2 regions of the Enterococcus durans genome follow, and region 1 is predicted to be linked to the other one. Evidence: a T-box and tRNA genes for the amino acid it is inferred to sense, from the RefSeq annotation. Region 1 holds a T-box; the other holds one or more tRNA genes.
The links. A T-box is a leader RNA that pairs with one kind of tRNA and senses whether it is charged. The one in region 1 lies ahead of argS (arginine--tRNA ligase), so its partner is inferred to be a tRNA-Arg.

Region 1 (16,226 bases):
AAACTCATGTACAATGACCAAAATACCGAAGACAATAATAAATGTGATAATTGTTTTCATTTTGCATTCTCCTTTACACGTTTTTCCTTTAACATTGAAACTCTTGATAAATAAAACACTTTAATTTTACCATATTATCAGCTGTTCACCAATAGTATCAGTGAGTTATAGAGAAAAAATCGGCCTTTGCTTTTAGTTTATTAAAATAACCACTTCGCTCTTATCAACTAGTCACATCATCTACAGTAACTAGGTTTCTAAAAACGATTTGTATCTAAAACTAAAGCAAAGACCCATATCCTCTTATTAAATTAATCCAAATAAATGCATGATCGGAAAGACGAACAACAGACTATCGAATCGGTCTAAGATTCCCCCATGCCCCGGTAAAATATTGCCAGAATCTTTTACATCATAGTGTCGTTTGATCGATGATTCGACTAGATCACCAAACTGGCCAACAATCGATAACAGGATCGTTAACAACAACATGACAAATAGTCCATGGCCAAACAATTCAGTCGACGGATAGAGTAAAAAGTAAAGAATAGCAACTACTAAAGCACTCCCAATACCGCCTAATGCGCCTTCAATGGTTTTGTTCGGTGAGACATCTGGACTTAATTTATGCTTTCCGTATTTTCGTCCGACCATATAGGCACCGATGTCAGTTGCCCAAACAATGAACAGACCAAACAGCAAAACAGGTAGTCCTTCTGTCCGCGCATTGACAAAATTCTGGAAGCCCATCCCAACATATAAACTCACGATTACTGGAAAGCCAGCTTCATCTATCGTATACGTATTTTTGGAAATGACTGCGGTGCCTAATAAGATCATCACAATCAGATAAAACAACATAAATGTATCTGTACCTTCTGATAAAAAGAAAAACCAACGTTCTTTAGGTAATACTAAAACAACTGCGCCAATCGCTGCTAATATCCCTTCAAAACTTAATAATGTCAATCCTTTCATCCTAAACAACTCATATACTCCGATAACAGCTAATAGAGCTGCTACTAATTCAACAGCCAGGCCTCCTAGCCAAAGAATCGGGATAAATAACGCCAATGCTACGACAGCAGTGATCACTCGTTGTCTCATGACTGATCTCCTTCTTTCTCCTTGTTTTTCACACCGCCAAAACGACGATCTCTATTTTGAAATGAAGCAATCGCCTCTTCTAGATGTGCTCCATCAAAATCAGGCCATAATGCTTTGGTAAAGTACAATTCACTATAAGCAAGTTGCCAAAGTAAAAAGTTGCTGATTCTTTCTTCTCCGCTTGTCCGAATGACAAGTTCAGGATCTCGAAGTTCAGTTGGTAAAAAACCCGTCATGAGATGTTCAGCAATCAGTGTATCATCGATCTCTTCAATTGATTTTTCTTCATTTCTGACTTCAGTAGCAATTGCTTTTACTGCCGTCACGATTTCCGCTCTACTTCCGTAGTTCAAAGCAAAGTTGAGTACCATCCCTGTATTGTCTTTTGTTTGTTCGATCGCACGTTTCACTGCATCCTGTGTATGTTCAGGTAATAGATCTTCATACCCCATCACATGGACCTTCACATTTTCCTTGATCAGCTCCGGTACGAATGTGTCAAAGAAGTCAACGGGAAGCTGCATCAAAAAGCTTACTTCATCCTTGGGCCTTTTCCAGTTTTCTGTGGAGAACGCATAAAGAGTCAATACTTTGACACCTAATCTGGAAGCTTGTTTCGTTACTTTTTTTACTGTTTCCATACCTTCTTTATGTCCAGCCACACGAGGCAATCGTCGGTTTTGTGCCCATCGCCCATTGCCATCCATAATGATTGCTATGTGTTGCGGAATTGGGCCATCACTATTGAAACGAAGCTCACTTTTTTCTTGAATATATTTGTTTTTTTGCGGAAAAAAACGTAACATTCTTTTTCCTCCTATACTAAAAAATTACCACTATCTCTGCTATTATAGCAATATATATAGTCATTTCCTACGGTCTAGCGGTTTTTTTTCTTTTTTTCACTAAGATTTTTCATTTTTTTAACTTTTGATTGCTATTAGTAAAATAAAGAAGCCACTTCTCTTATCAAAGCTTCTCTTTTTTGACACTTCCTATTGAGTAGTGCCACAACTTCAAAAAGAAAGCTGATTCCTCTCGTTAACAGCTTTCACTATTGGCGAGATGAACCAGCTTTTTCTACTTTCTGATCGATACACTGATCAAGAGACTCTTAGTTAAAAAAACATCGATTGATTTTTAAATAACGCTTAAACTTCTAATAGTTCTTTTTCTTTTTCAGCAGCGATTTTATCTACTTCTTTGATACTATTGTCAGTCAAGGTCTGTACTTCTTTTTCTAGACCACGTAGATCATCTTCTGTGATGTCTCCATTTTTTTGTTGTTTTTTATATTCATCAATTGCGTCACGACGAATATTACGTACAGCGATTTTTGCATTTTCTGCTTCTTTTTTTACGTCCTTCGCTAATTCTTTACGACGTTCTTCTGTTAATTGTGGAATCACTAAACGGATCACATTCCCATCATTTGTTGGGCTGATGCCGATATCACTTGTCATTATTGCTTTTTCTACATCTTGAAGAATACTTTTATCAAATGGTGTGATCATCAAAATGCGTGCTTCTGGAATTTGGATAGAAGCCATTTGGTTTAGTGGTGTAGGTACCCCGTAATAATTTACAGTGATACGGTCCAATAAGCTTGCATTGGCACGTCCTGCACGGATCTGTCCTAATTCACGTTGTAGATTTTGTGCTGCTTTATGCATTTTTTCTTTTGCTTCTGTCATAATTGCATCTGCCATTTTTATTTCCCCCTAACTGTAGTTCCGATATTTTCGCCTAAGATAGCGCGTCGGATATTTCCATGTTCATTCAAATTGAAGACAAGTAGCGGAATATCATTGTCCATGCTCAATGAGCTGGCAGTTGAATCCATCACTTGCAATCCTTTTGAGATAACTTCTAAATGAGTCAGTTCTTCAAATTTAACTGCGTTGGCATCCACTTTTGGATCGGCTGAATAAACACCATCAACATTGTTTTTAGCCATTAAAATAACGTCAGCTCCGATCTCAGCTGCTCTTAGTGCTGCTGTAGTATCTGTTGAAAAGTAAGGATTCCCTGTGCCACCTGCAAAAATGACGATCCGTCCCTTTTCTAAATGACGTTCTGCTTTTCTGCGGATATAAGGTTCCGCGATCTGGCGCATTTCGATTGAAGTTTGTACACGCGTTGGTACACCAACATTTTCTAACGTGTCTTGTAATGCTAAGGCATTCATCACCGTTGCCAGCATACCCATGTAATCTGCTTGAGCACGTTCCATCCCCATTTGAGCACCGATTTGTCCGCGCCAAATATTACCGCCACCAACAACGATTGCCATTTCAACGCCTAGTTCGTGCACCTCTTTGATTTCTTGGATAATTTCTTTGATGACTGGCGGTTTAATACCAAACCCTTCATCTCCAGCTAAAGCTTCTCCACTTAATTTTAAGACTACACGCTGATATTTCGGTGTGACCATGTTCATTCCTCCAATATTTTCTATTGCTATTTTACCATATCCAGATAATTTAGCCACTAAAGTCGAGCATTTTCTTTCTATGCCTAAAAAAAAGAGCTGTGACATACGTCGCTGCTCCTTGTTAAATTTCAGCTAAGCGTTGTTTCTAAACATCAGCTTCCAAGAACGATTCTTGAAAAGCTTTGATGTTTAGAGAACAGACGCTAAATAACTCTTGTGAATTATTTTTTCACTTGACTCATTACTTCTTCTACAAAGTTGTCTTCGCGTTTTTCGATACCTTCGCCGACTTCGAAACGTACGAATGTTTTCACAGTAGCACCTTTAGATGCAACATATTTTTCAACAGTCATATCAGGATCTTTAACGAAAGGTTGGTCAACCAATGCGATTTCTGCTTTGAATTTCTTCAAGCGGCCTTCAACCATTTTTTCAACGATTTTTGCAGGTTTGCCTTCGTTAAGTGCTTGTTCAGTAAGAACAGTTTTTTCATGTTCTAATTCTTCTTCTGGGATTTGAGTTTCGTTTACGTAACGAGGGTTGATAGCTGCTACGTGCATTGCTACATCTCTGGCAACAGTTTCGTCAGTTGTACCTTCCAAAACAGTTAATACAGCGATACGTCCGCCCATGTGTAAGTAGCCACCGAATGCTGCATTGTCATCTTTTTCAACAACTTCGAAACGACGGAAGCTGATTTTTTCACCGATAACTTGCGTTGCTTCAATCAAATCAGATTCGATTGTTCCTTTTTCTGTTTTGATTTTCATAGCTGCATCCATGTCTGCAGGTTTGTTTTCTGCAACAAGTTCAGCGATTTCTTTTACTAAATCTTGGAACATTTCATTTTTAGAAACAAAGTCAGTTTCTGAGTTTACTTCAACGATTGCAGCAGTGTTACCTTTCACTGCTACTGAAGCTAGACCTTCTGCTGCGATACGGTCATTTTTCTTCGCTGCTTTAGCCATTCCTTTTTCACGTAAAAGATCAACTGCTTTTTCCATGTCGCCTTCTACTTCAACTAATGCTCTTTTCGCATCCATCATACCTACGCCTGTCATTTCGCGTAGTTCTTTTACCATTTTAGCTGTTACGTCTGCCATTTTTTGTATCCTCCTGTATTTTCTTTTTAAAAAAAGCTGTTTCAAAGGAGAGTGAGGCTTGTCGCCTAGCCTTTGAAACAGCTCCATCATTTAAGAATTATTCTGCTGAAGAGTTGTCGCCTTCAACAACGTCAACGATTTCTTCGATTGATGTTGCAGTGTTTTCTGCTACAAAATCTTCTTCAACTACTTGATCTTCACCTTGGTTTCCTTCGATGAATGCATCAGCCATTTTTGAAGTGATCAATTTAACGGCACGGATTGCATCGTCATTTGAAGGGATAACTACGTCGATTTCATCTGGATCGCAGTTTGTATCAACCATAGCTACGATAGGGATATTTAATTTATGCGCTTCTTGAACAGCGATACGTTCTTTACGAGGGTCAACGATGTACATTACATCTGGGATTCTTGGCATATCAGCGATACCGCCTAAGAATTTTTCAAGACGTTCACGTTGTTTGTTCAAACCAGCAACTTCTTTTTTAGGTAGAACTTCAAAAGTTCCGTCTTCTTCCATTGCATTGATTTGTTTCAAACGGCTGATACGTTTTTGGATTGTATCCCAGTTAGTCAATGTTCCACCTAACCAACGATGGTTAACGTAGTATTGTCCAGCACGTGTTGCTTCATCTTTGATTGCTTCTTGTGCTTGTTTTTTAGTACCTACAAATAAAGCTACGCCGCCTTCTTCTGCAACGTTTTTCATGTAGTCGTAAGCTGCATCTACTAACTTAACTGTTTTTTGTAAGTCAATGATGTAGATTCCGTTTCTTTCTGTGAAGATATATTTCTTCATTTTTGGGTTCCAGCGACGTGTTTGGTGACCAAAGTGTACGCCAGCTTCTAGTAATTGTTTCATTGAAATTACTGCCATTTTTTGTTTCCTCCGATTTGGTTTTATTTTCCCTCTTCTTGTCTTCTACCTCGCTGACAAACTTTTGCAAGCACCTATCAACGATCCAACGAGAATGTGGATTTATTGATGCAGTTCAGCATCCTCGAGTATTATACAAGCAACTGACTTGCTACGCAATACTTAATAAGGATTTTCTGCTCAACATTCAATATTTTACCTGATATACTGTTAAATATCAAGAAAAATCTCATTCTTTATTTATAACTTTTAATCTTCCTGTTTTAAAATGATAGCGCAACCATAAAAGGAGCCTTATTTACTAGAGTTATCTCATAAAACAAATTATTATTGGGAAATTCTTTTATTTTTTGATATGATACATGTGAAATCTTTCGTAAAGGAGAAAGAATATGCGTAAAGCTGAGCGACATTTATTGATTAAACAGGTGATCGATGAATTTACGATCCGTACACAAGAAGAATTGTTAGCAAAATTGAGTGACTACGGTGTTAATGCTACTCAAGCAACGATTTCTCGCGATATCCGTGATTTAAAAATCGTCAAAGCCCCTGACGAGAATGGCATTTCACGCTTTGTGTTCTTTCAGGGAAAAGAAGGATCAGAAGCAAAAAACGAGGATGAAAAACGGCTGATCCAAATGATCGAAGATATTGTTTTAAAAGTAGAACGCGTCCACTTTTTGACAATCGTTCATACTTTACCGGACAACGCACCCCTTTTCGCTGCTGTGTTGGATGAAATCAAACCACCTCACATCGTTAGCACAATTGCCGGGTTCGATACTACGATCATCATTTCTCAAAACGAAGCGGATGCACAATTAGTTGAAGACTTTTTACATCATCCAAAAGATGCATCTATTTTTTAGTTCAGTAAGGGCTTATTGTATTTAGGATGTCCGTTCTCCCCTTGCTTACCTCATTCAAAAGAGCCGTCCATCACAAACTAGAGGGTCGTGATGGACAGCTTTTTTTTGGCTATTTAAAACAAAAACATTTGATTCACTCATCTGTTCTTCTGATGAGTTTTGGTACTTTCTAGTGGAATCGTGCCTTTTTACATTTTATCTGGCGCATGTAGACCAAGTAAGCGTAAATCTTCTTTCAAAAGCACTGATACTGCATACACAAGAGCTAAGCGAGATTCTTTTTGATCATCCTCCGCCAAGATTTTTGTATGTGCGTAATATTTATTGAACGCTTGTGCTAATTTGATTGCATGTTTTGCAATGATTGAAGGTTCATATTTTTCACCAGCTGATAGTACTGTTTCTGGATATTTTTGGATCAGCTTCACTACTTCCCAGCTGTTTTCATCATCTAATGCATATGTGTGTTCTTCTGATGGTTTAAATCCTGCTTTTTCCATCAAGCTGATGGCACGAGCATGTGTATATTGTACATATGGGCCAGTTTCACCTTCAAAACGAACGACTTCTTCAAGATTGAAGTCAAAGGTATTCAAACGATCATTTTTTAAATCATGGAAAATAACTGCCCCTACCCCAACTTGTTTAGCTACAACATCTTTATTTGCTAGATCAGGATTTTTCTCACTGATTTGTTCTTTTGCTGATTGAATTGCTTCATTAAGCACTTCTTCCAATAAAACGATCTTTCCTTTACGTGTTGATAATTTCTTACCACCTTGAGTGATCAATCCAAATGGAATATGATGCATATCATCTGACCAGTCAAATCCTAATTCTTTCAAGACAGCTTTTAATTGTTTGAAATGGTAACTTTGTTCATTCCCAACAACGTATAGAGATTGCTTGAAGTCATACGTACGTTTGCGATAAAGAGCAGCTGCCAAATCACGAGTGATGTATAGCGTTGCACCATCTGATTTTTTGATCAGTGCTGGATTCAAATCGTATTCTGAAAGGTCAACGATTTCCGCACCTTTATCTTCGTTCAATAAATGTTTTTCTTCTAAAAGTTCAACGATCTCATCCATCTTATCATTGTAGAATGCTTCTCCATTCAATGAATCAAAGCGAACTTCTAACAGGTCATAGATTTTGTTGAACTCTTTCATTGACTCATCGCGGAACCATTGCCATAGTTCGATTGCTTCTTTGTCGCCTTCTTCTAAACGTTTGAACCAAGAACGCGCTTCGTCATTCAATTCTGGTTCTGTTTCTGCTACTTCATGGAATTGGACATACAAACGTAATAATTCATTGATTGGTTCAGATTTTACTGCTTCTTCTGATCCCCATTTTTTATAGGCAACGATCAATTTACCAAACTGTGTGCCCCAGTCACCTAGGTGATTGATGCGGATTGGTTGATACCCTAATTTTTCCATAATAAATCCAATGGAATTTCCGATAACAGTAGAACGCAAATGTCCCATAGAAATTGGTTTTGCGATATTTGGTGAAGACATGTCGATCGGTACGCTTCCATTATTGCCGATCGTGCTGTCTCCGTAGTGTTCTTTTTCTTTTACGACAGAAGCTAGAACATCTTTACTGATCACTGCTTTGTTCATAAAGAAATTCAAATAGGGACCCACAACTTCGATTTTTTCAAAATTAGTTGAATCTATTTTTTCGGCTAAATCTGCCGCGATTTGCTGTGGTGCCTTTCGATAGATTTTTGCTAATGAGAAAGCAGGAAATGCCACATCTCCATGATCCGCAGATTTTGGATTTTCCAATAGTTTCTCTACTTCTTCGAGTGTTAAATCTTCTTTAACGACATCATAAACGGCTTTTGCAACCACATCTTTATTGTTCATTTGACTTCCTCCTATTGATACTTGGTTTGCTAAAAACAAAAAAAATCTCTAGTAATTATACATGTATAATTACTAGAGACGAGTTATCCCGCGGTACCACTCCAATTGTCCTATTCTTTAGGACCCACTTTATCTGTTAACGGCAGATGACCGTCTGTCTCAGACAGAGTTCTCCAAGTGCGCTTCATTGTATTTTCTTCGTTTGGCTTCCACCAGCTCCAAACTCGCTTTGATCAGATTTATACAATTACTCTCTTGTTCAGCAAACTGTAACTTATTAAACTTAACATGAATTATAACAGATAAAAAAATTAATGGCTAGGATTTCTTATAAAAAAATGTCCAGAAGGCCTAAAGGAGAATAAATTCCGACTGGACATTTTTTAGCAAAGTGAATGTTCTAAGGAGTCTCAATTGCTCTTACGCAGTTCATTTGTCTGCTACAATGATCGTTCCTTCTTCAGATGCTAGAAGATTTTCAATGTTCTCTAGTGAAGTAATGATAGCCTTCCCATCTGGTTTTGCTTCAACAAATGCAATGGCTGCTTCAACTTTAGGCAACATACTTCCTGGTGCAAATTGATTTTCATCAATATATTGTTTCATTTCTGATACTGTAACAGTTTCCAGTTTCTTTTGATCTGGTTTTTGATAATTTACATAGACATTATCGACACCTGTCAAAACAATCAATAGATCTGCATCAATGATCTCCGCTAACTTTTCAGAGGCAAAATCTTTATCGATGACTGCTTCTCTTCCTTCAAGACCAGTGGCTGTTTCTACCACTGGGATACCTCCGCCACCAACAGAAACAGTGATGACACCTTGTTCAACTAGTGCTTTGATAACTCGAGCTTCTTTGATTGAGATTGGTTTAGGGGAAGCAACCACTTTTCTCCATCCACGGCCTGCATCTTCTTTAAAGGTAGCAGCTGAGTCTGATTCCATTTGGCCTTTTGCTTCTTCTTCGGTGAAGAATGGTCCAACAGGCTTCGTTGGATTTTTGAAGGATGGGTCATTTTCATCAACGATTACTTGAGTGACTAAAGAAACAACATCCTTATCGATATTTTTTTCTTTGAGAACTTCACCCATAGCATTTTGCAACCAATAGCCGATAGAACCTTCCGTCATTGCGACACAAGTATCTAAAGGCATTGCTGGAGTTTTTTCTGAATCAGCAGCTTGTTGTTGGATCAATAAATTCCCAACTTGAGGTCCGTTCCCATGTGAGATGATCAGTTCATCTCCTTGTTCAATGAATTTCACTAAATATTTTGCTGTTTCCTTCAGTGCATCTTGTTGTGCTTTTGCGCTAGCATCAGTAGATAAAATTGCGTTGCCTCCTAATGCGACAACTACTTTACGATTGGCCATATTTCGTCTTCCTTTCTTCAGATAATTCTGAATTTTTCCGATGACAAAACAAGCCAGCAATTTGCTACAATGAGGAAAGCTGACTCGTTTTATCGATGAGATGAATGTGGTTAAACGTTAGACACGAGGGATGAACAAGTTTCCAAGTGTCGCTGCCATGATTGCTTTGATCGAATGCATACGATTTTCTGCTTGATCAAATTGGCGAGCATATTTACTGCGGAATACTTCGTCCGTTACTTCCATTTCTGTAATACCAAAACGTTCTTTCATTTGTTCACCGTAAACTGTGTTTGTATCGTGGAATGCTGGTAAGCAGTGTAAGAAAATCAAACGGTCTGTGTTATGTGTTTTTTCAACCATTTCCATGTTGATTTGATAAGGTTTCAATAATTTGATTCTTTCTTCAAATTTATCTTCTTCACCCATTGATACCCAAACATCTGAGTAAAGGACATCTGCTCCGTCCACACCTTTGTCGACGTCATCAGTGATCATTAATTTTGCACCAGATTTAGCAGCGAATCCTTCTGCCATCTTCACGATTTCTTCTTCTGGCTGTAAGTCTTTAGGTGCGACAATACGCATATTTGTTCCTAAAATAGCACCAGTTACAAGCAATGAATTAGCCATGTTGTTACGGCCGTCTCCACAGTAAGCCACTGTAATACCTTCAACAGTTCCAAAGTTTTCTTGGATAGTCAAGAAGTCAGCGATCATTTGTGTTGGGTGCCATTCATCTGTTAAACCATTCCATACAGGTACGCCTGAGAATTCAGCAAGTTCTTCAACCATTTTTTGGCTAAAGCCACGGAATTCAATACCGTCAAACATTCGACCTAATACTTTGGCAGTATCTTCAGTTGATTCTTTTTTGCCTAATTGGATGTCGTTTGCACCAAGATATTCAGGATGTGCACCTAGATCGATTGCTGCAGTAGTAAATGCTGAACGTGTACGAGTAGAAGTTTTTTCGAATAGAAGAGCAATATTTTTCCCTTCTAAGTAGTGATGAGGAATCCCGCGTTTTTTCAAATCTTTTAAGTGTTCAGAAAAATCGATCAAATACTGTAATTCTTCTTTTGTAAAATCTTTTTCTGCTAATAAACTTCTTCCTTGAAATACTGATTCTTTCATAACTAACATTCTCCTTTAGGTTGTTTTATTTAGTTTTTAAAGAGGAAACCCAGCGACAGCTGACAGTTAGACTGCCACTGGGAAACAAACTATTTCAAATCTTCACGTACTAATGGTTGGCTCATGCAGCGAGGACCGCCACGGCCACGTGACAATTCACTTGAATTGATTTCCAACACTTTGATACCATAGCTGCGTAACAATTCGTTAGAAACATAGTTACGGTTGTAAGTCACCACAACTCCAGGAGCGATTGCTAACGTATTTGAGCCGTCATTCCATTGTTCACGAGGAGCAACGATGGCATCGCCATTTCCGGTTGGGATCAAGACTAGATCGTCTAAGCCTAACGCTTCTTTCATTGTCGCATGAAGATCATCTGAGTGACTGATTTTAATGTCATCACCTGCAGGCTCGATCGTAAAGACATCGATTTTTCCTTCTTTGCTTTGGATTGCTGGATGAATCGTGAATTTATCGTGATCAACCATTGTAAATACCGTATCCAAATGCATCATTGCGCGGTTATTTGGAATCTTGATAGCCAATACTTTTTCAAATCCTGAATTTTTTTCGAATAAGTGACGTGCTAATTTTTCTAGCGCTTTGGCACTGGTACGTTGAGAAATCCCGACTGCGACTACTTTATCGCTTAGGATCAATTCATCGCCGCCTTCGATATGATCTGGGTTTTCACGATCTAACCAAACTTCTACCCCTTTGTTAGCGAAGCGAGGATGATGTTTCAAAATATATTCTGTAAACATCGATTCGCGTCGGCGAGCTTCAAATGTCATTTTGTTGACAGTCATCCCATTTCCCATTGATGCGGAAGGGTCGCGAGTGAAGTAAAGGTTTGGCATTGGATCCATATAAAACGGATAATCGTCATCAGCTGATAAGTCGTATAAACTATTTGAACGGACTTCGATATCTTTCGTACGTACCCCAGCCATGATTTTATCTACCATTTCTTGTGTTTCCATTGATAGAAGGAACTCATGAAGACCGTCTCTTACAGCAGCCGATGCAATGTGTGATTCGTCTAACATTTTGTTCAAGAATTGCTCTTTCACATTACCTGCATCGATTGCTTCTGCTGCTAATTTTTCCAGATACAAAGTTTCGACGCCTTCATTTTGCAATGTTTTTGCAAAATTATCATGTTCTTCTTGTGCGATTGGTAGATAGGGAATATCATCGAACAACAAACGGTCCATGATGTCTGGTGTTAAATTTTCCACTTCTTGTCCAGGTCGTTTCAATAAAACTGTCTTTAACTTTCCTATCTCAGAGAAAACGTGAATAGGTTTTTCCATGTTGTGTTGCCTCCTTCGTTTTGATTACATACTTAGAATACAGCCCTTTTGTAATCTCTTTCATAATTTCATCTCATCTAAAACGAGAGTTTTTTCACATTATTAAAGGATAATTAAATAATTAAACGTTTTTACATTTTTTATCAACTTTTCTCTCTTTATTTATACTGAAATCACTATCAAAAAAATATTTATTCATAAAAAAATATTTTTTGAATAAGCTAAAAAATACTTCTTTTTCAATCATGTTAGCGATTACTTTATTAGTGATTATTGTTTTTTATACAGAATAAGCAGGTGGAAAACGACATTATTCAAATCGAATGTATAATTTTTACATAATAACAAAAAAATTTTTTTATAAAGAAAAAAAACAGAAATTTTTATCCAAAGTAATAACTTTACTTTTTTCGAAAAAAAAGCCACAATATTAATAGTTAAAAGTAAGGAGCGGAAATTTTATGCGGGTAAATAGAATTGATTTTCACTTTTCAAAACTACGGTATCAACCTGATTTTGAAAACTTTACTGATGATGAATTTGAGCAGATAAAAGAACATGCAATCCTTCGTTCTTATAAAAAGGGACAAATTCTCTTTGATGAAGGAGACGAACGCCAACGTCTCTATATTCTTACAGAAGGTCTGGTTCGTTTAGAACGCTATGATGAAAGCGCCACGTATTATTATTATGACTATGTTGCTGCAAACAACCTCTTTCCTATGTCTGGAATTTTTGAAGAAAGCACTTATACCTACACAGCACAAGCAATGACTGACATCGAGACATTCTCTTTTCCAGTTTCTTTTTACGAAAAAATTGCTAAAAAAAATTCAAAATATCTGATTTATATGATCCATAAATTATCCAAAGTTGTTGAGATGCATGAACTTCGGATTCAAATCGGGTTGACTTCTAGCGCGTTCGACAGAGTGAAACAAAACTTATTTGTTTTAAAAGAAGAGCTAGGTGTTCCTACAGAAGATGGGCATATCCATATTCCTTACCCTATTACATTAAAAGAACTAGCTGTAAATAGTGGTACAACAAGAGAAACGGCAGGACAAGTAATCAAGCAATTAAAGGATTCAGGATTACTGGATTATGAAAAGAAACGATTTACTTTTTGCAAAGCGGCGGTCACGCCGGCATTAAGAGAATAACTATGAAGAGAATATGGGACAAATCTAATGATTAGTTTTGCTACAGACCATAATTTCGAATAAACAGCGTCCAAAAGTCAGGTTTTTCGGAAATTTCAAAAAAACGAGCAATACAAAAAAACGTATTGTTCGTTTTTTTCTCCAATTTTCCAAACCTAAACGACTTTTATCTCGACCTTTTTTTATCTCAACCATTCAATGTATCGACTACTTCACTTTTTTGAAGAAATAATCGATTACTGGGTTCACCTTACTTACTGCAGTCAAACTGAAATAGATCAAAAATCCCATACTAACTTGGAAAAGGTTTGTAAGTAATGTTGGTGGCATGTGGGTAGATACTATTCTTGTTCCCACCATCATGATCACAGCAGAAGAAAAAAATAAACAAATCTTCCTTAGGTTTGAAGCAACCATCTGGACCAAATGATGTGCAATTAATTTTTCACTTAACTATTGTACTTTTTTACCATAGATTCCTACTAAGCTAAAGGCCTTAATTGTGCTAAACATCCCACATTCAGATAAGGAAGTAGGTAATTTGGATTTTCTTGGATTGATCGATTCCACTCAGAGTTTATAATGGGAATGATGCCTATCGTTCGAATAAAGAAGCTAATCTATGTATTAGAGAACCCTCATATCTACTTCACTATCATTTCACGATTAAAACCGTGGGCTTTCTCGTTCAGAAGTTCTATAAATCGACCATTTTATCCTCCGTTCATCGATGATAATAGTAATAATCGTATTCACTGCTTTTCTTCACACCATTATAAACGATACCTAATATATTGGCTTTTGCAATGGCTAAAAGTTTTTTTGCTTTCAATAGATCTTTTTTGATCGTTTTTTCGCTCACGAACGACTAGCACTACTCCATCTGTTTTGGCTGATAATATTTGGGCATCAGTTACCGAGGCTACAGGTGGCGTATCAAAAATAATCAAGTCATATTGCTTTTTTAGCTCCGCAATGATATCCATCATGCGTTTAGAATCCAACATTTCTGAAGGATTTGGTGGTTTAGGTCCACTTGTCATCACCCATAAATTGTCGATCATCGTTTCAACAATACATTCCTGAATATCCTTTTCTTTGGAGCCTAATAAATTAGTTAATCCATTAATATTTGACAAATGAAATGTTAAAGCAACACTAGGTTTTCTTAAATCCGCATCTACTAGTAAGACTTTCTTTCCACTATTCGCAAAAACTACCGCTAGATTTGCTGAGGTTGTCGACTTCCCTTCACCTGGACCTGATGAAGTAACTACCAATGTTTTCAACTCTTGATCAATTGAAGTAAATTGGATATTTGAGCGTATCGCTCGGTATTGCTCAGGAATCGTAGCCGTTTGATCTGCTACGCTGATCAGCGAAACAGGCATAATCATGTTTTTCTTTTTCATCCAAACGCTCCTTAGACTTGATTTTGTTGTATTCGACTCTCTTTATTTCTCTATTTTCTGTTGTTTTATTTGTTACCTGAACAGCTCGTCCTTTATCAAGTTCTTTACTATTCATTTCGTTGACTGTACCCAAAATAGGAAGTGCAAGTGTTTCTGTAATAAAACGTTCATCTTTGACTGTTTTATCAAGAATTTCCAATAAAAATACAATTCCTATCCCTAATGCTAGACCAAACAAACCTCCAATAACCATGTTTAATTTTTTATTAGGCGAAACTGGCATCGCATTACTTTGCGCCTGTGAGGTGACTGTTACTCTACTCACATCCAAAACTTCTGTTGCTTTTTCTTTGAAGATCGTTGCAAGAATATTGGAAATAGCAGCTGATTTTTCCGGGTCATCAGTCGTTACCTTTATTTGAAACATCTGAGAATCCGCTGACTGGATGACATTTATCATCTCCGTCAGTTCACTTTTTGTCGCTTGGTAAGTTCTCTCAGACAATAATTTTTCATTTACTGCATTGAGGACGACATCTCCTAAAATCATATCTTTATATGTATTAATCAACAGTACATTCGCATTTACATCTGATTGAAGATTCACAACCGTACTATTATTTTTTGATTGAACGATCAATTCAGTTGATGCACTGAATTTAGGTGTAATAAAAAAATGAGTGACTGCCAATGCCCCTGCCAATCCTACTACTGTAGTCAGGATGATCAGCAATAATCGCTTCTTCAATAAGATGAACATTTCTCCCAAGCTGACCATTTCTTCCATTCTTTCGCCACCTTTTCTACTTAATTTTTGCTGGTTATTGTTTTTCGTCTGGTATATTCACTCCCCCAAAAGCAAATGATACTAATGCATAATATAACTCCCCCCCATTTGATGAACATCAAAATAAAATGATTCACATATGTCGTAAGAAAAAGATAAAGCGTTTTCGAAGAAATCCCTATTCTTTCAACGATTTGGTTTACATATAAAATAAGCGGAAGTGTCACTAACATTAAACTTGAACTACAAAGAATGTATGCTAAATAACGTAATACTCGATGCCAAAAACGTCTATTCAGAGAAAGGATGAACGCAAACAAACTGAAAGATACCGTCAAAGAAAACACAATGAATAAATCGATCATTTTTTTATAAGCAAGCAATTTCTTCCCATATATATTGAGCGAACGCATTTCAATCGCTTGTTGTACAGCAGTCACAGCTGATGCTTGTAGTGTCTCTATCGTCAATTGGACTGGCCCATCAAGTGGATAATTCTTATTTTTTGCATAATCCACAATTTTTTCTTTCACTGTTTGTTGCACTATGCTTGATCCTTTTATTTGAAAAACTGAATCTGAATACAAACTATGAATATAGCTCATGATGTTCTCTTCGACCTGTTTTTCTGTTACTACACTACTCAATACGTTTTCTGGGATATTGCTTCCTCTTCCAAGATCACTTATCGTATGATTAATCTCAGCCGTTACTATTTCAACATAATTTGACGATGCAACAGTATTTTCCAT
Region 2 (16,226 bases), 1.1 Mb from region 1:
GATAACTGTAATGATTCCTTCTGCTAATAATTCGCTGATTTCTTTAGAAGTCAAGTTGATCCGCCGACGCTTTTCTGTACCTCTTGTTTTATCGTGCATCAATTTTATAGCCCACTCCCCAAACGGTTTGAATGACTTTTTCTCCACCAGTTGCTTCTTCAATTTTATCTCTTAAGTGACTTACGTGTACCATGACTGTTTTAGCAGAAACAATACTTTCCTGTTTCCACACACGTTCAAAAATCTCATCTGCGCTGAATACGCGGTTTGGGTGACTTGCTAATAAATAGAGGATCCCAAATTCTAGTGCTGTTAATTGGATCTCTGTACCATCAATCGTTTTTACTTCATGTGAATCTTTATTGATGATCAAAGAATTTACTTCTAATATATCGGGTTGGTCAGGGGTAACTTGCATTTTTGTCCGACGAAGTAATGATTTTACACGAGCCATTACTTCCAAAGGATTGAATGGTTTAGTTACATAATCATCAGCACCTGCTACCAGACCTTTGATTTTATCCATATCTGTAGTTTTAGCTGTAAGCATGATGATCGGGATCTGTGATTCTTTACGCAATTCTTTTACTACTTGCATTCCATCCATTTCAGGCATCATGATATCCAAGATAAGCAGTTCGATATCGGGAATGGTACGGATTTTTGATAAGGCTTCTTTTCCGTCATAAGCTTTCACAGCTTCATAGCCCTCGTTGTGAATATAGATACTTAGTAATTCAACGATTTCTTTATCGTCATCAGCAATTAATATTTTCATCGATCGTTCCTCCAAGATTATAATGTAGCTATTTACTATATATATTAGCAAAAAAAAGCGTAAATAGATAAAAGCAACACTTTGTTAACAAAAATTTTAGAAGGTTCAGGAAATAACTATGTATCAAGGAAAACAAAACCTGAACATTTAATGGAAATCAAGGTAAATAAAGACTAAAAAAAACGAAAATACGAACATTGAAAAGCAATTAGAGGGGAATGGTCGAATATGCTATAAATGTTGATAAAACAGCATTTTCTTATTGACTTTCTATTTTGATGTTGGTATATTATTATGTGTTCGAAAGAGCGCGAAACACTTCACAAATAACTTAAAAAAGTTCTTGACGTGTGGGTGACCACATGATAAGATAACTAAGTCGTTTGAAAAGAACCTATTGAAAAGCTTGATCTAATCAAGAAAAACTTCAAAAAAGTTCTTGACAAATAACAAGAAATGAGTTATGATATACGAGTTGCTGAAAGATTTCTAAATGCGAAATCGAAAATAACTTTTAAAAAACAGTTGACATTCACTTGTCGCTCTGATATGATATAAAAGTTGCTACGGCAATTCAAGTAGACCTTTGAAAACTGAACAAAGTAAGACAAACCAAATGTGTAGGGCGTCTTGATTGATTCAAGACAACAAACATTTTTAACAAGCAAGCAATATGCTAGCAAACAAATTGAGCTTAACAATCGCAAGATTGTTCTAACTTTTATTATGAGAGTTTGATCCTGGCTCAGGACGAACGCTGGCGGCGTGCCTAATACATGCAAGTCGTACGCTTCTTTTTCCACCGGAGCTTGCTCCACCGGAAAAAGAAGAGTGGCGAACGGGTGAGTAACACGTGGGTAACCTGCCCATCAGAAGGGGATAACACTTGGAAACAGGTGCTAATACCGTATAACAATCGAAACCGCATGGTTTTGATTTGAAAGGCGCTTTCGGGTGTCGCTGATGGATGGACCCGCGGTGCATTAGCTAGTTGGTGAGGTAACGGCTCACCAAGGCCACGATGCATAGCCGACCTGAGAGGGTGATCGGCCACATTGGGACTGAGACACGGCCCAAACTCCTACGGGAGGCAGCAGTAGGGAATCTTCGGCAATGGACGAAAGTCTGACCGAGCAACGCCGCGTGAGTGAAGAAGGTTTTCGGATCGTAAAACTCTGTTGTTAGAGAAGAACAAGGATGAGAGTAACTGTTCATCCCTTGACGGTATCTAACCAGAAAGCCACGGCTAACTACGTGCCAGCAGCCGCGGTAATACGTAGGTGGCAAGCGTTGTCCGGATTTATTGGGCGTAAAGCGAGCGCAGGCGGTTTCTTAAGTCTGATGTGAAAGCCCCCGGCTCAACCGGGGAGGGTCATTGGAAACTGGGAGACTTGAGTGCAGAAGAGGAGAGTGGAATTCCATGTGTAGCGGTGAAATGCGTAGATATATGGAGGAACACCAGTGGCGAAGGCGGCTCTCTGGTCTGTAACTGACGCTGAGGCTCGAAAGCGTGGGGAGCAAACAGGATTAGATACCCTGGTAGTCCACGCCGTAAACGATGAGTGCTAAGTGTTGGAGGGTTTCCGCCCTTCAGTGCTGCAGCTAACGCATTAAGCACTCCGCCTGGGGAGTACGACCGCAAGGTTGAAACTCAAAGGAATTGACGGGGGCCCGCACAAGCGGTGGAGCATGTGGTTTAATTCGAAGCAACGCGAAGAACCTTACCAGGTCTTGACATCCTTTGACCACTCTAGAGATAGAGCTTCCCCTTCGGGGGCAAAGTGACAGGTGGTGCATGGTTGTCGTCAGCTCGTGTCGTGAGATGTTGGGTTAAGTCCCGCAACGAGCGCAACCCTTATTGTTAGTTGCCATCATTTAGTTGGGCACTCTAGCAAGACTGCCGGTGACAAACCGGAGGAAGGTGGGGATGACGTCAAATCATCATGCCCCTTATGACCTGGGCTACACACGTGCTACAATGGGAAGTACAACGAGTCGCGAAGTCGCGAGGCTAAGCTAATCTCTTAAAGCTTCTCTCAGTTCGGATTGTAGGCTGCAACTCGCCTACATGAAGCCGGAATCGCTAGTAATCGCGGATCAGCACGCCGCGGTGAATACGTTCCCGGGCCTTGTACACACCGCCCGTCACACCACGAGAGTTTGTAACACCCGAAGTCGGTGAGGTAACCTTTTGGAGCCAGCCGCCTAAGGTGGGATAGATGATTGGGGTGAAGTCGTAACAAGGTAGCCGTATCGGAAGGTGCGGCTGGATCACCTCCTTTCTAAGGAATATTACGGAGACTACACTGGTTGTTTTATACTTTGTTCAGTTTTGAGAGGTCTACTCAAAATTTAGATCGGGGCCTTAGCTCAGCTGGGAGAGCGCCTGCTTTGCACGCAGGAGGTCAGCGGTTCGATCCCGCTAGGCTCCATTAACAACGTATGTTGTTAAATTATTTTGTTCATTGAAAACTGGATATTTGAAGTAAATTAAGTAATACAAACCGAGAACACCGCGTTGAATGAGTTTTTTAATAAGTTCAATTGCTTATTTTCTTGATCGGACTTCTATCGCTAGAAGAAAGATCAAAACCCAACCGCAAGGTTGATAAGGTTAAGTGAATAAGGGCGCACGGTGGATGCCTTGGCACTAGGAGCCGATGAAGGACGGGACTAACACCGATATGCTTTGGGGAGCTGTACGTAAGCTATGATCCAGAGATTTCCGAATGGGGAAACCCAACATCTTTTATAGGATGTTACGTTTGCGTGAATACATAGCGCATTCGAGGTAGACGCAGAGAACTGAAACATCTAAGTACCTGCAGGAAGAGAAAGAAAATTCGATTCCCTGAGTAGCGGCGAGCGAAACGGGAAAAGCCCAAACCAATGAGCTTGCTCATTGGGGTTGTAGGACTCCAATATGGTAGTTCTTTCAGATAATCGAATGACTTGGAAAAGTCAGTCAAAGAGGGTAAAAACCCCGTAGATGAAATTTGGAAGGCACCTAGGAGGATCCTGAGTACGGCGGAACACGAGGAATTCCGTCGGAATCCGGGAGGACCATCTCCCAAGGCTAAATACTCCCTAGTGACCGATAGTGAACCAGTACCGTGAGGGAAAGGTGAAAAGCACCCCGGAAGGGGAGTGAAATAGAACCTGAAACCGTGTGCCTACAACAAGTCAAAGCCCGTTAATGGGTGATGGCGTGCCTTTTGTAGAATGAACCGGCGAGTTACGATTGCATGCGAGGTTAAGTCGAAGAGACGGAGCCGCAGCGAAAGCGAGTCTGAATAGGGCGTTTGAGTATGTAGTCGTAGACCCGAAACCATGTGATCTACCCATGTCCAGGTTGAAGGTGCGGTAAAACGCACTGGAGGACCGAACCCACGTACGTTGAAAAGTGCGGGGATGAGGTGTGGGTAGCGGAGAAATTCCAAACGAACTTGGAGATAGCTGGTTCTCTCCGAAATAGCTTTAGGGCTAGCCTCGGATTTGAGAATGATGGAGGTAGAGCACTGTTTGGACTAGGGGCCCATCTCGGGTTACCGAATTCAGATAAACTCCGAATGCCATTCATTCATATCCGGGAGTCAGACTGTGAGTGATAAGATCCATAGTCGAAAGGGAAACAGCCCAGACCACCAGCTAAGGTCCCAAAATATATGTTAAGTGGAAAAGGATGTGGGGTTGCACAGACAACTAGGATGTTGGCTCAGAAGCAGCCACCATTTAAAGAGTGCGTAATAGCTCACTAGTCGAGTGACCCTGCGCCGAAAATGTATCGGGGCTAAACATATTACCGAAGCTGTGGAGTACACCATGAGGTGTATTGGTAGGAGAGCGTTCTAAGGGCGTTGAAGGCAGATCGTGAGGACTGCTGGAGCGCTTAGAAGTGAGAATGCCGGTATGAGTAGCGAAAGACAGGTGAGAATCCTGTCCACCGAATGACTAAGGTTTCCTGGGGAAGGCTCGTCCGCCCAGGGTTAGTCGGGACCTAAGCCGAGGCCGACAGGCGTAGGCGATGGACAACAGGTTGATATTCCTGTACTCGTTGTTTTTGTTTGAGCAATGGAGGGACGCAGGAGGCTAAGGAATGCAGACGATCGGAAATGTCTGTCCAAGCAGTAAGTCTTGATAGGAGTCAAATGCTTCTGTCTACACGGATAAGCTGTGATGGGGAGGGAAATAATAGTACCGAAGTTCCTGATGTCACACTGCCAAGAAAAGCTTCTAGTGAGAAAACAATGACCCGTACCGCAAACCGACACAGGTAGTCGAGGAGAGAATCCTAAGGTGAGCGAGAGAACTCTCGTTAAGGAACTCGGCAAAATGACCCCGTAACTTCGGGAGAAGGGGTGCTGATCTTTGATCAGCCGCAGTGAATAGGCCCAAGCGACTGTTTATCAAAAACACAGGTCTCTGCAAAATCGTAAGATGAAGTATAGGGGCTGACGCCTGCCCGGTGCTGGAAGGTTAAGAGGAGTGCTTAGCGTAAGCGAAGGTACGAATTGAAGCCCCAGTAAACGGCGGCCGTAACTATAACGGTCCTAAGGTAGCGAAATTCCTTGTCGGGTAAGTTCCGACCCGCACGAAAGGCGTAACGATTTGGGCACTGTCTCAACGAGAGACTCGGTGAAATTTTAGTACCTGTGAAGATGCAGGTTACCCGCGACAGGACGGAAAGACCCCATGGAGCTTTACTGTAGTTTGATATTGAGTGTCTGTACCGCATGTACAGGATAGGTAGGAGCCGTAGAAATCGGAACGCTAGTTTCGATGGAGGCGCTGGTGGGATACTACCCCTGCGTTATGGCCACTCTAACCCGCACCACTGATCGTGGTGGGAGACAGTGTCAGATGGGCAGTTTGACTGGGGCGGTCGCCTCCTAAAAGGTAACGGAGGCGCCCAAAGGTTCCCTCAGAATGGTTGGAAATCATTCGAAGAGTGTAAAGGCAGAAGGGAGCTTGACTGCGAGACCAACAAGTCGAGCAGGGACGAAAGTCGGGCTTAGTGATCCGGTGGTTCCGCATGGAAGGGCCATCGCTCAACGGATAAAAGCTACCCTGGGGATAACAGGCTTATCTCCCCCAAGAGTCCACATCGACGGGGAGGTTTGGCACCTCGATGTCGGCTCGTCGCATCCTGGGGCTGTAGTCGGTCCCAAGGGTTGGGCTGTTCGCCCATTAAAGCGGCACGCGAGCTGGGTTCAGAACGTCGTGAGACAGTTCGGTCCCTATCCGTCGCGGGCGTTGGAAATTTGAGAGGAGCTGTCCTTAGTACGAGAGGACCGGGATGGACTTACCGCTGGTGTACCAGTTGTTCTGCCAAGGGCATTGCTGGGTAGCTATGTAGGGAAGGGATAAACGCTGAAAGCATCTAAGTGTGAAGCCCACCTCAAGATGAGATTTCCCATTTCTTTAAGAAAGTAAGATCCCTGAGAGATGATCAGGTAGATAGGTCAGGAGTGGAAGGCCAGTGATGGTTGGAGCGGACTGATACTAATCGATCGAGGACTTAACCAAATGGTTAAAAGAAAAGAACTCGGACATTACTTAAACTTCAAATCCAGTTTTGAGTGAGCAAAATGCAAACTCAATAAAAGATAACACCACAGTGTGGTGGCGATAGCGAGAAGGATACACCTGTAACCATGCCGAACACAGAAGTTAAGCTTCTTAGCGCCGATTGTAGTGAGGGGTTGCCCCTTGTGAGAGTAGGACGTCGCCACGCTTGAATTATCTTATGGAGGTTTAGCTCAGCTGGGAGAGCATCTGCCTTACAAGCAGAGGGTCAGCGGTTCGATCCCGTTAACCTCCATATGAGCCGTTAGCTCAGTTGGTAGAGCATCTGACTTTTAATCAGAGGGTCACAGGTTCGAGCCCTGTACGGCTCATATTTTTTGCGGGTGTGGCGGAATTGGCAGACGCACTAGATTTAGGATCTAGCGCCTTACGGCGTGGGGGTTCAAGTCCCTTCACCCGCATTATATGATTTTACACATGCCGGCTTAGCTCAGTTGGTAGAGCATCTGATTTGTAATCAGAGGGTCGAGGGTTCAAATCCTTTAGCCGGCATCATAACCACGCGGAAATAGCTCAGTGGTAGAGCACCACCTTGCCAAGGTGGGGGTCGCGGGTTCGAACCCCGTTTTCCGCTTTGCCAAAGCAATACGCCGGGGTGGCGGAACTGGCAGACGCACAGGACTTAAAATCCTGCGGTGAGTGATCACCGTACCGGTTCGATTCCGGTCCTCGGCATTACAAATATGCGCCCATAGCTCAACTGGATAGAGTGTTTGACTACGGATCAAAAGGTTAGGGGTTCGACTCCTCTTGGGCGCGTAGTCTTTTTTATATCTTCGGGAAGTAGCTCAGCTTGGTAGAGCACTTGGTTTGGGACCAAGGGGTCGCAGGTTCGAATCCTGTCTTCCCGATTTTTTGTTTTTAATTGCTTTTACTTTCAAGTTGATTTATAATTTGAATGAACTGAATATGCGCCCATAGCTCAACTGGATAGAGTGTTTGACTACGGATCAAAAGGTTAGGGGTTCGACTCCTCTTGGGCGCGTTAATACGGAATGGTTTATTCCGTATTTTTTTTATATATTTTAATAAATACTAAGGTAAAGATGAAGAAAAGTCATTCTTCTTTCTTTCTGATATTAAATTCGTTATAATTAAGGTCAATATTAGTCAAAGGAATGAGTAAGATGGCACATCAGAATACCTCGGATTTAATTGAATCTTATATAAAGAAAATTTTGGAAGATAATGAAATGATTGAGATTCGTAGGATTGAAATGGCAGACCTCTTTAATTGCGTTCCTTCTCAAATCAACTATGTCATCAATACGAGATTTACGATTCAACGTGGATATCTAGTTGAAAGTAAGCGGGGTGGCGGAGGCTATATACGTATTGCAAAAGTAAGGATTTCTGATAAAAGACATATGCTGGAACAAATCAATCAGCTGTTTGATGAAACGATCAGTGAAAAAAATGCGTTTGCGATTATCCAAAAGCTATATGAAGATCAAATGATTTCAAAAAAAGAAGGAAATTTAATGTTAAGTGCAATTGCTAAAAGTACACTTAATTTTAGTGAATTAGAAGACTATACACGTGCTAGGATTCTTCGAGCCTTTTTAGAACGTTTAAGTTATGAAGATGGGAAGTGAACATAAATGGAAGAACTTTTTACAGAAAGAGCGCAACAAGTATTAGAAATTGCGCAAAAAGAAGCAAAAAAATTCAAACATCAGTCTGTTAGTTCTGAGCATATCTTGTTAGCCTTAGTACTCGAACCAAATGGTATCGCTGGGAAAGTCTTGCGAGAAGTGGGGCTTAACGAAACGGATATTTATGAAGAGATCGAACATTTAATTGGTTATGGGATGGTCAATTCGTATCCTCAGGGTGTATTTCTTCCATATTCCCCAAGGATGAAACAAATATTTGCATTGGCGAATAGCGAAGTAAAGAAAATGGGTTCGCAAAAAGTCGGTACAGAGCATATTTTGTCTAGTCTGTTGAAGGATGAAAGCATCATGGCTGCTCGTATCATGATCAATTTAGGAATCAGTTTAACGAAAGTACGCCAATCACTGAAACAAAAAATGGGCTTGAAAAATGATACTCGTAATGGTGGACTACGTCGTCGAAACCCACAAGAGAAGCGCCAAATGGTAAAAGGTACACCAACTTTGGATTCTTTAGCAAGAGATTTAACGCAACTAGCTAAAGAAGGCAAATTAGATCCAGTAGTAGGACGTTCAAGAGAAGTAAAACGCTTGATCCAAATCCTTAGCCGCCGCACTAAAAATAATCCAGTATTAGTGGGTGAACCTGGTGTAGGTAAAACAGCTATTGCGGAAGGACTTGCACAAAAGATCATCTTGGGTGAAGTGCCTGAAGAGATGCAGGAAAAACGCTTGATGATGCTCGATATGGGCTCATTAGTTGCGGGTACAAAGTATCGTGGTGAATTTGAAGATCGAATGAAAAAAGTCATTGATGAAATTTATAATGATGGCCAAGTGATCTTATTTATTGATGAGTTGCATACGCTGATCGGTGCTGGTGGAGCAGAAGGCGCAATTGATGCTTCGAACATTTTGAAACCAGCGTTAGCTCGTGGTGAGTTACAGACGATCGGTGCAACGACTTTAGATGAATACCAAAAGTACATTGAAAAAGACTCAGCATTGGAAAGACGTTTTGCCCGTATTCAAGTGGATGAACCAACACCGGAGGAAGCAGAAGAAATCTTGCGCGGACTACGCTCAAGATATGAAGAACATCATAATGTAGAAATCACAGATGAAGCTGTACGTTCTGCTGTCAATCTCTCTGTACGTTATATCACTTCCCGACAATTACCCGACAAAGCGATTGATTTGATCGATGAATCAGCTGCAAAAGTTCGTTTAGATCAGACAGATGATCTATCTAAATCGGCGATGGTCAAGTTAGAAATCGATACTTTTGTGAAAGAAAAAGAACGAGCTATCCAGAAACAAGACTTTGAAACGGCAGCTCAATTCCGCAGACAAGAAAAAGCAATGCGTAAAAAACTAGATAAGTTATTATTGCTTGAAGAAAAACACGAAAATGGTTATGCGAACCGTGTAACTGAAGAGGATGTGGCGACTGTCGTTTCCGAATGGACAGGTGTCCCACTTCAACAGTTGGAAAAGAAGGAAAGTCAGCGGTTATTAGAACTAGAAGCATTACTACATGAACGTGTAGTTGGACAAGATGAAGCAGTTAAGGCAGTGTCGCGTGCGATCCGACGTGCTCGTAGTGGACTGAAAGACCCTAATCGTCCGATAGGCTCATTCATGTTCTTAGGACCAACGGGTGTCGGTAAAACGGAGTTGGCTAAAGCATTATCAGAAGTGATGTTTGGCGATGAAAACTCGTTGATTCGTGTGGATATGTCTGAATTTATGGAAAAATACAGCACAAGTCGTCTAATTGGTTCACCTCCAGGATATGTTGGGTATGATGAAGGTGGACAATTGACAGAAAAAATCCGCCAAAAACCTTATTCGGTGATTCTATTAGATGAAGTGGAAAAAGCCCATCCAGATGTTTTCAATCTGTTATTACAAGTACTAGATGATGGTCACTTAACAGATTCTAAAGGCCGAAAAGTTGATTTTCGAAATACGATCATGATCATGACTTCAAATATTGGAGCGACACAAATTCGAGAAGAAAAGAATGTTGGCTTCAATGTCCAAGATATTACAAAAGATCATAAAGCCATGCAAAAACGTATTTTAGAGGAATTGAAGAAAACGTTCCGTCCAGAATTCTTGAACCGTATCGATGAAACGGTAGTATTCCATTCTCTAAGCAAAGAAGAAATTCATGCGATTGTTGAGATCATGAGTCGTGCGATCGTCAAACGATTAAAAGACCAAGATATTCAAGTGAAAATCACACCGGCAGCAGTTGATGTGATTGGTAAAGCGGGATTTGATCCTGAGTATGGTGCTCGTCCGATCCGTCGCGCCCTACAAAAAGAAGTAGAAGATCGTTTAAGTGAAGCTTTACTAGGTGGCGAGATCCATTTAGGCGATCAAGTCACAGTGGGCGCCTCGAAAGGGAAAATCACTTTAAACGTTCGCTTACCAAAAAAGGCAACAATTGAATCCTAATGATTAAAAAGAGCGGTTTTTTATCTCTCCTAACGTAAACATTACGTGGAGAGATAATAGCCGTTCTTTTTTATTATGTGCAGTTTTTCTTGTGAAGAGATTTTCAAAAATCCAACAATAAATATAAGAAGTATTGGAAAGTTTTTTAAGCTATGCTACTATTATGGAGTTGTAGGAGGAGGAACTAATGATCGAAATCATAACTACTGTAGAATCTTTTGAACAAGCGAAAGAGCTGATTGAAGCTGGGACGGACACTTTATATTTTGGCGAAGAGTTATTTGGCCTAAGATTACCCGCGTCATTCTCGAGAGAAGAACAACGCCAATTAGTTGAATTGGCTCATCAATATGGCAAACAAGCAAATATTGCGGTGAATGGCATTATCCATCCTGAAAAAATGAAAAAAGTTCCAGAATACCTGAAATTTCTAAAAGAAATCGGGGTCGATAAGATCACGGTGGGCGATACTGGGATTATTTATACAATGAAAAAATACCCTGAATTGAGTATTCCATATATATTTGACGCAGAAACATTGGTTACAAGTGCAAGACAAATCAACTTTTGGGCGAAAAAAGGAGCGACTGGTGCAGTACTGGCACGTGAAGTTCCGTTTGAAGAAATGAAAAAAATGGAAGAGAAATTGACGATTCCTGTCGAAGTACTCGTGTATGGTGCTACATGTATCCATCAATCGAAACGGCCGCTTTTACAAAATTATTATCATTTTACGAAGCAAGAGGAGCGAGCAGACCGTGACAGAGGGCTCTTTCTTTCTGAACCTAAAAAAGAAGAAACACATTATTCCATTTATGAAGATACACATGGTACACATATTTTTGCAAGCAACGATCTAAATCTTTCCAAAGAATTGGGTGAACTTTATGCGCATCACTTCCGTACATGGAAATTAGACGGATTATTTACACCAGGAGTAAATTTTGTAAAGATCACACAAGAATTTGTAAAAGCCAAAGACTTGCTACTTGCTGATTCATGGAATAAAGAACAAGCTGAAGCAATTTGTGCTGCAATCAACGAATTACATCCAACAAATCGTGAATTAGATACAGGCTTCTTTTATATTGATCCTGAAGCCATCAAGTAAGGAGTAGACAAAAGAAAAATGACAACAAAACGAAAATTAAAACGTCCGGAAGTCTTAGCTCCGGCAGGAACACTTGAAAAATTAAAAACAGCGATCCATTATGGTGCAGATGCTGTGTACATTGGCGGTAATGCTTATGGTTTGCGGAGTCGTGCCGGTAATTTCACCTATGAAGAAATGGCTGAAGGTGTTGCTTTTGCCAAAGAACATGATGCAAAAGTATATGTTGCTGCGAATATGGTCACTCATGAAGGAAACGAAGAGGGAGCAGGAGAATTTTTTAGAAGTCTGCGTGATGTTGGCATTTCAGCGGTGATCGTTTCAGACCCTGCCTTAATCGAGATTTGTGCAACGGAAGCACCTGGTCTACCTATCCATCTTTCTACCCAAGCCTCTGCAACCAACTTTGAAACGCTTGAATTCTGGAAAGAAGAAGGATTAGAACGTGTCGTCTTGGCACGCGAAGTTTCAATGGAAGAAGTCGCAGAGATCCGTAAAAATACAGACATTGAAATTGAAGCGTTCATTCATGGTGCAATGTGTATTTCTTATTCTGGACGTTGTACATTGTCTAACCACATGTCGATGCGTGATGCAAACCGCGGTGGCTGTTCTCAATCATGCCGTTGGAAATATGGACTGTTCGATATGCCATTTGGTCAAGAGAGAAACAGCTTGACTGATTCTGGAGAAATCGAAGAAGAATTTTCGATGAGTGCAGTCGACATGTCAATGATCGAACATATCCCCGAATTGATCGAGAATGGGGTCGATAGTTTCAAAATCGAAGGACGGATGAAATCGATCCATTATGTATCAACTGTTTCGAATGTCTATAAAGCAGCAGTGGATAGTTACATGGAAGATCCAGATAACTATGTATGTAAACAAGAATGGATCGATGAGTTATGGAAAGTGGCACAACGAGAGCTTGCTACTGGTTTTTACTACAATACACCAAGTGAAAATGAACAATTATTTGGGGAACGTCGCAAGATCCCTGTTTATAAATTCGTTGGTGAAGTATTGTCTTATGATGCAGAAACAAAGATTGCAACGATCCGTCAAAGAAATCTTTTTTCTGTAGGCGATGAAATTGAATTTTATGGACCAGGGTTTACACATTTCAGCCAACCAGTGGAAGTAATGTATAATGATGAAGGAGAGTCCATTGATCGCGCGCCTAACCCAATGATGATCCTAACGATGCCAGTAGCTCAACCAGTTAAGCCAGGTGACATGATCCGTAAAAGAAAATAATAGCGGAGGCATGACAAGCTGAGCATTTGAAACCTATTATTTAGTAAAACGTGTTACACTTATTTTTTGTAAGGATAAAGCTTGTGAAAGAGCATTCATAGCGTGTTTAAGCTGTTATCTAAGAGATCATTATTGACATGATCCTTTTAAATCGGGAGGTATAACATGGAAACTTATGATTATATAGTCGTCGGTGGTGGTTCAGGTGGGATTGCCTCAGCAAATCGTGCAGGAATGCATGGTGCAAGAGTCTTATTGATTGAAGGAAATGAATTAGGTGGCACTTGCGTAAATGTCGGCTGTGTACCTAAAAAGGTCATGTGGCAAGCAAGTACGATTTTAGAAACGATCGAACGAGATGCTCCAAGTTATGGCATCCAAGCGGATCTAAAAAAGGTAAGCTTCAAAGAATTAGTTGAACGACGTGAAAAGTACATCGAATTTTTACATGGAGCGTATCAACGTGGGTTGGATAGTAATCATGTTGATGCAATCAAAGGATATGCAACATTTGTCGATAGCCAAACAGTGGAAGTAAATGGCGAAATATATCAAGCAGAAAAAATTTTGATCGCTACAGGCGGAAAACCTAGCAAGATGAGTATTCCTGGGGGCGAGTATGCGATTGATTCAAATGGCTTCTTTGAATTGACAGAACTACCAAAACGAGCAATTGTTTTAGGTGCTGGATATATTGCAGCGGAGCTTTCAGGAGTCTTTCGCGGCTTAGGGAGCAAAGTAATGTGGGCATACCGCAAAGAACGCCCGCTACGTACATTTGACCAAATGTTATCTGATAACTTAGTAGAGATGTACCAAGAAGCTGGGATTCAAACCTATGCACACTATGTGGCCAAAGAAATCATTAAAAATGAGAATGACTATACTGTCGTATTTGAAAATGGCGAAAAATTGACAGGGGATTGTGTCCTATTTGCTGGTGGTCGTGTACCGAATACGGCGAAACTTGGCTTGGAGAATACGCAAGTCCAATTAGATGAAAAAGGATTTATCGTAGTTGATAAATACCAAAACACAACAGATAGCCATATTTTTGCTGTTGGAGATGTTATTGGGAAAATTGAATTGACACCAGTAGCGATTGCTGCAGGACGTCGTTTATCTGAACGTTTATTCAATGGTAAAGCTGATTCGTATTTAGACTATAACTTGGTACCAACGGTCATCTTTACGCATCCACCGATTGCAACGATCGGTGTGACAGAAAAAGAAGCAATCGAGGAGTACGGAGAAGAAGCAATCAAAGTCTATCGCTCCCGCTTCACACCTATGTATTTTGCATTGAATGATTATCGTCAGAAATGTGAAATGAAATTGATTTGTGTAGGTAAAGAAGAAAAAATCATTGGCTTACACGCAATCGGTGTTGGTGTAGATGAAATGCTCCAAGGATTTGCTGTAGCTATCAAGATGGGAGCAACAAAAGCCGATTTTGATAATACTGTAGCAATCCATCCTACAGGTGCTGAAGAGTTTGTAACCATGAGATAATGAAAAAGCAATACGCCGTCTAACTTTAGAATGTCGAAGTTAGGTGGCGTATTTTTTTATTGTTATCGCTTAAGGATATCTTTTGCTTTCATTTTTTCTAATTCTTTTGCGAGTTTCTTTTTCTTCGACTCTTTTCCGCCTTCATACATACAGATCAGCGCGATCAAACCAACGAAAGGCATCAAAATATTTTTAAAAGAGAGATCCCAGTGACCACTAATGACAATATAGACAACTAAGCCACTAAAAATCACCGGTAAGATTGCCCCTAAATATTTTTTTCCTAAATATCCTGACAGCGTTTGAAAAGCAATGACTAAAACAATCAATAAAAGCTCTAAAATATTATTCATGGTTACTCTCCTTATGTTTTATTAAGATTTCTTTTGCTAATTCTAAGGATAGTTTTTCATTAATAACCATCTCCATGATTGCAATTTCAAAAGAATCATTGTTTTCTTCAGATAATTTTATCTTCTCGATCAATCGGTCCAATCTTAATCTGACAGTCGGATAACTAACTTGATAATCTTTTGCTAATTGCTTTAAGGAACCTGAAGCGAATAAGAATTTTTTGATGAATTCTTGTTCTTCAGTTTCTAAAGTGAAAAACCAATCCATTTAGGTTACTCTCCTTTTATTAATATTATTTATTTTAATTTAACATTGTTAAAATTAAAACGCAAGGAAAATTTATAAAATCAATTATAGGTAGGAGTGATATATAAGGAACGAGAAAAATCTAAGAAGGGATTCACAAAAATTTGAAAAGCAAATTCTGTGAACCCCTTCTTAGTTACCGGAGCTATTCTGTCCGACTTTTTTATACTATCCATAGGTTTTTGCTAGTTCTTTTGACCAATGGATGTGTCAGGTATAAAGGATTTCTTCTAAATTGTTCCAAAAAGAAGAAATAGGTACTTTGGAAATTTTTAGCATCTGTGTGGTTATTCGACTCTTATTTAGTTCGATATCCGTTAAGATTAAGTCATATTGATTGATTTCTTGGTAATCTAGTTTGAAGATATTTCCCTTGTATGTATCAATTGAATGCAATGCGGGCAATTTCTTTAATAAAAGTTGCTTGTAAAAGGATAAAATTCGTTCTTCTTGATAGGAAATGATCAAGATCGAAAAATGTGCTTTATGTGGAAATAAAGTCGCCAATAGTTGAGGGGATAAAGTGATCAATTCCAGCAGTAACTCTTCATACAGAAAATGGTTCTTTTTAATGTTTGTAAGTCCGGCTTCTTCTATAGCTGTATCGTAAGCAACTAGAAGTTTCGGTGAATGCTTGATTAAAAGATCGGATAGGATTTCTATGTAAGTTGTTTTGAACGATTGTAACTCCTGATTGAAGTGAAGAAAATCTTGCAACTGTTGTTTCTCTTCAGTAGATAAAGGAGCAATTATATTTAATTGAGTATAAAAGCGTTGCGCTAATGTATGTAATTGATCCCATTCATTTTTTTTATGGTTGTCAGCACGATTTTCGAATAAATATATCCCAGATTGAATGATGTCTTGAATTGCTGCTCTAGTGATCTTACATTGATAATTCTTTTCGATGATTGAACATAGGACAGTATTTTTTTGTAGTAAATCAAAAAATATGGAGGTTGTACTACAATTTTCAGTTGGAGATACGTCTACTAAATGATGATGCCCGATACGGATAAGTGAAATATAGAAATAATAACTATTCAAAATCAATTTATATGTACTGATATCAGTGGCAGAATTGCTTTTTTCATAATAACGTTTCAAAATTTCAAATAGGTGTTCAAAATGAGGGAGATGTTGCGGTGGATATAACTCCCGAAACATGCTGCAAAAAAAGTGCCGAATAAAAATTTCATCTCCAATGATTTTTGGTTTTGTTGTTAGGTGGATGCTT

Region 2: it has a tRNA-Arg gene. The T-box ahead of argS (arginine--tRNA ligase) is inferred to sense a tRNA for this amino acid. The anticodon was not compared.

What each region holds. Positions count from the first base shown of each region.
Region 1 is NZ_CP022930.1:2,836,647-2,852,872, forward strand. It holds gene rseP (RIP metalloprotease RseP) at 1-60, opposite strand, end outside; gene CJZ72_RS13425 (phosphatidate cytidylyltransferase) at 307-1,107, opposite strand; gene CJZ72_RS13430 (isoprenyl transferase) at 1,104-1,913, opposite strand; gene frr (ribosome recycling factor) at 2,259-2,816, opposite strand; gene pyrH (UMP kinase) at 2,819-3,541, opposite strand; gene tsf (translation elongation factor Ts) at 3,763-4,644, opposite strand; gene rpsB (30S ribosomal protein S2) at 4,742-5,524, opposite strand; gene CJZ72_RS13455 (arginine repressor) at 5,917-6,396, shown strand; gene argS (arginine--tRNA ligase) at 6,585-8,276, opposite strand; T-box leader at 8,348-8,548, opposite strand; gene arcC (carbamate kinase) at 8,706-9,656, opposite strand; gene argF (ornithine carbamoyltransferase) at 9,774-10,793, opposite strand; gene arcA (arginine deiminase) at 10,883-12,112, opposite strand; gene CJZ72_RS13480 (Crp/Fnr family transcriptional regulator) at 12,574-13,275, shown strand; gene CJZ72_RS14430 (hypothetical protein) at 13,483-13,692, opposite strand; partial or broken gene CJZ72_RS13485 (CpsD/CapB family tyrosine-protein kinase) at 14,000-14,672, opposite strand; gene CJZ72_RS13490 (YveK family protein) at 14,617-15,474, opposite strand; gene CJZ72_RS13495 (hypothetical protein) at 15,495-16,226, opposite strand, start outside.
Region 2 is NZ_CP022930.1:987,458-1,003,683, reverse strand. It holds gene CJZ72_RS04845 (sensor histidine kinase) at 1-99, opposite strand, end outside; gene CJZ72_RS04840 (response regulator transcription factor) at 89-778, opposite strand; rRNA gene CJZ72_RS04835 (16S ribosomal RNA) at 1,501-3,060, shown strand; tRNA gene CJZ72_RS04830 (tRNA-Ala) at 3,138-3,210, shown strand; rRNA gene CJZ72_RS04825 (23S ribosomal RNA) at 3,391-6,304, shown strand; rRNA gene rrf (5S ribosomal RNA) at 6,397-6,512, shown strand; tRNA gene CJZ72_RS04815 (tRNA-Val) at 6,527-6,599, shown strand; tRNA gene CJZ72_RS04810 (tRNA-Lys) at 6,603-6,675, shown strand; tRNA gene CJZ72_RS04805 (tRNA-Leu) at 6,684-6,765, shown strand; tRNA gene CJZ72_RS04800 (tRNA-Thr) at 6,784-6,856, shown strand; tRNA gene CJZ72_RS04795 (tRNA-Gly) at 6,867-6,938, shown strand; tRNA gene CJZ72_RS04790 (tRNA-Leu) at 6,954-7,039, shown strand; tRNA gene CJZ72_RS04785 (tRNA-Arg) at 7,050-7,123, shown strand; tRNA gene CJZ72_RS04780 (tRNA-Pro) at 7,142-7,215, shown strand; tRNA gene CJZ72_RS04775 (tRNA-Arg) at 7,276-7,349, shown strand; gene CJZ72_RS04770 (CtsR family transcriptional regulator) at 7,492-7,959, shown strand; gene CJZ72_RS04765 (ATP-dependent Clp protease ATP-binding subunit) at 7,966-10,446, shown strand; gene CJZ72_RS04760 (peptidase U32 family protein) at 10,634-11,557, shown strand; gene CJZ72_RS04755 (peptidase U32 family protein) at 11,576-12,817, shown strand; gene gor (glutathione-disulfide reductase) at 12,983-14,329, shown strand; gene CJZ72_RS04745 (hypothetical protein) at 14,392-14,682, opposite strand; gene CJZ72_RS04740 (DUF2089 family protein) at 14,675-14,950, opposite strand; gene CJZ72_RS04735 (helix-turn-helix domain-containing protein) at 15,200-16,226, opposite strand, start outside.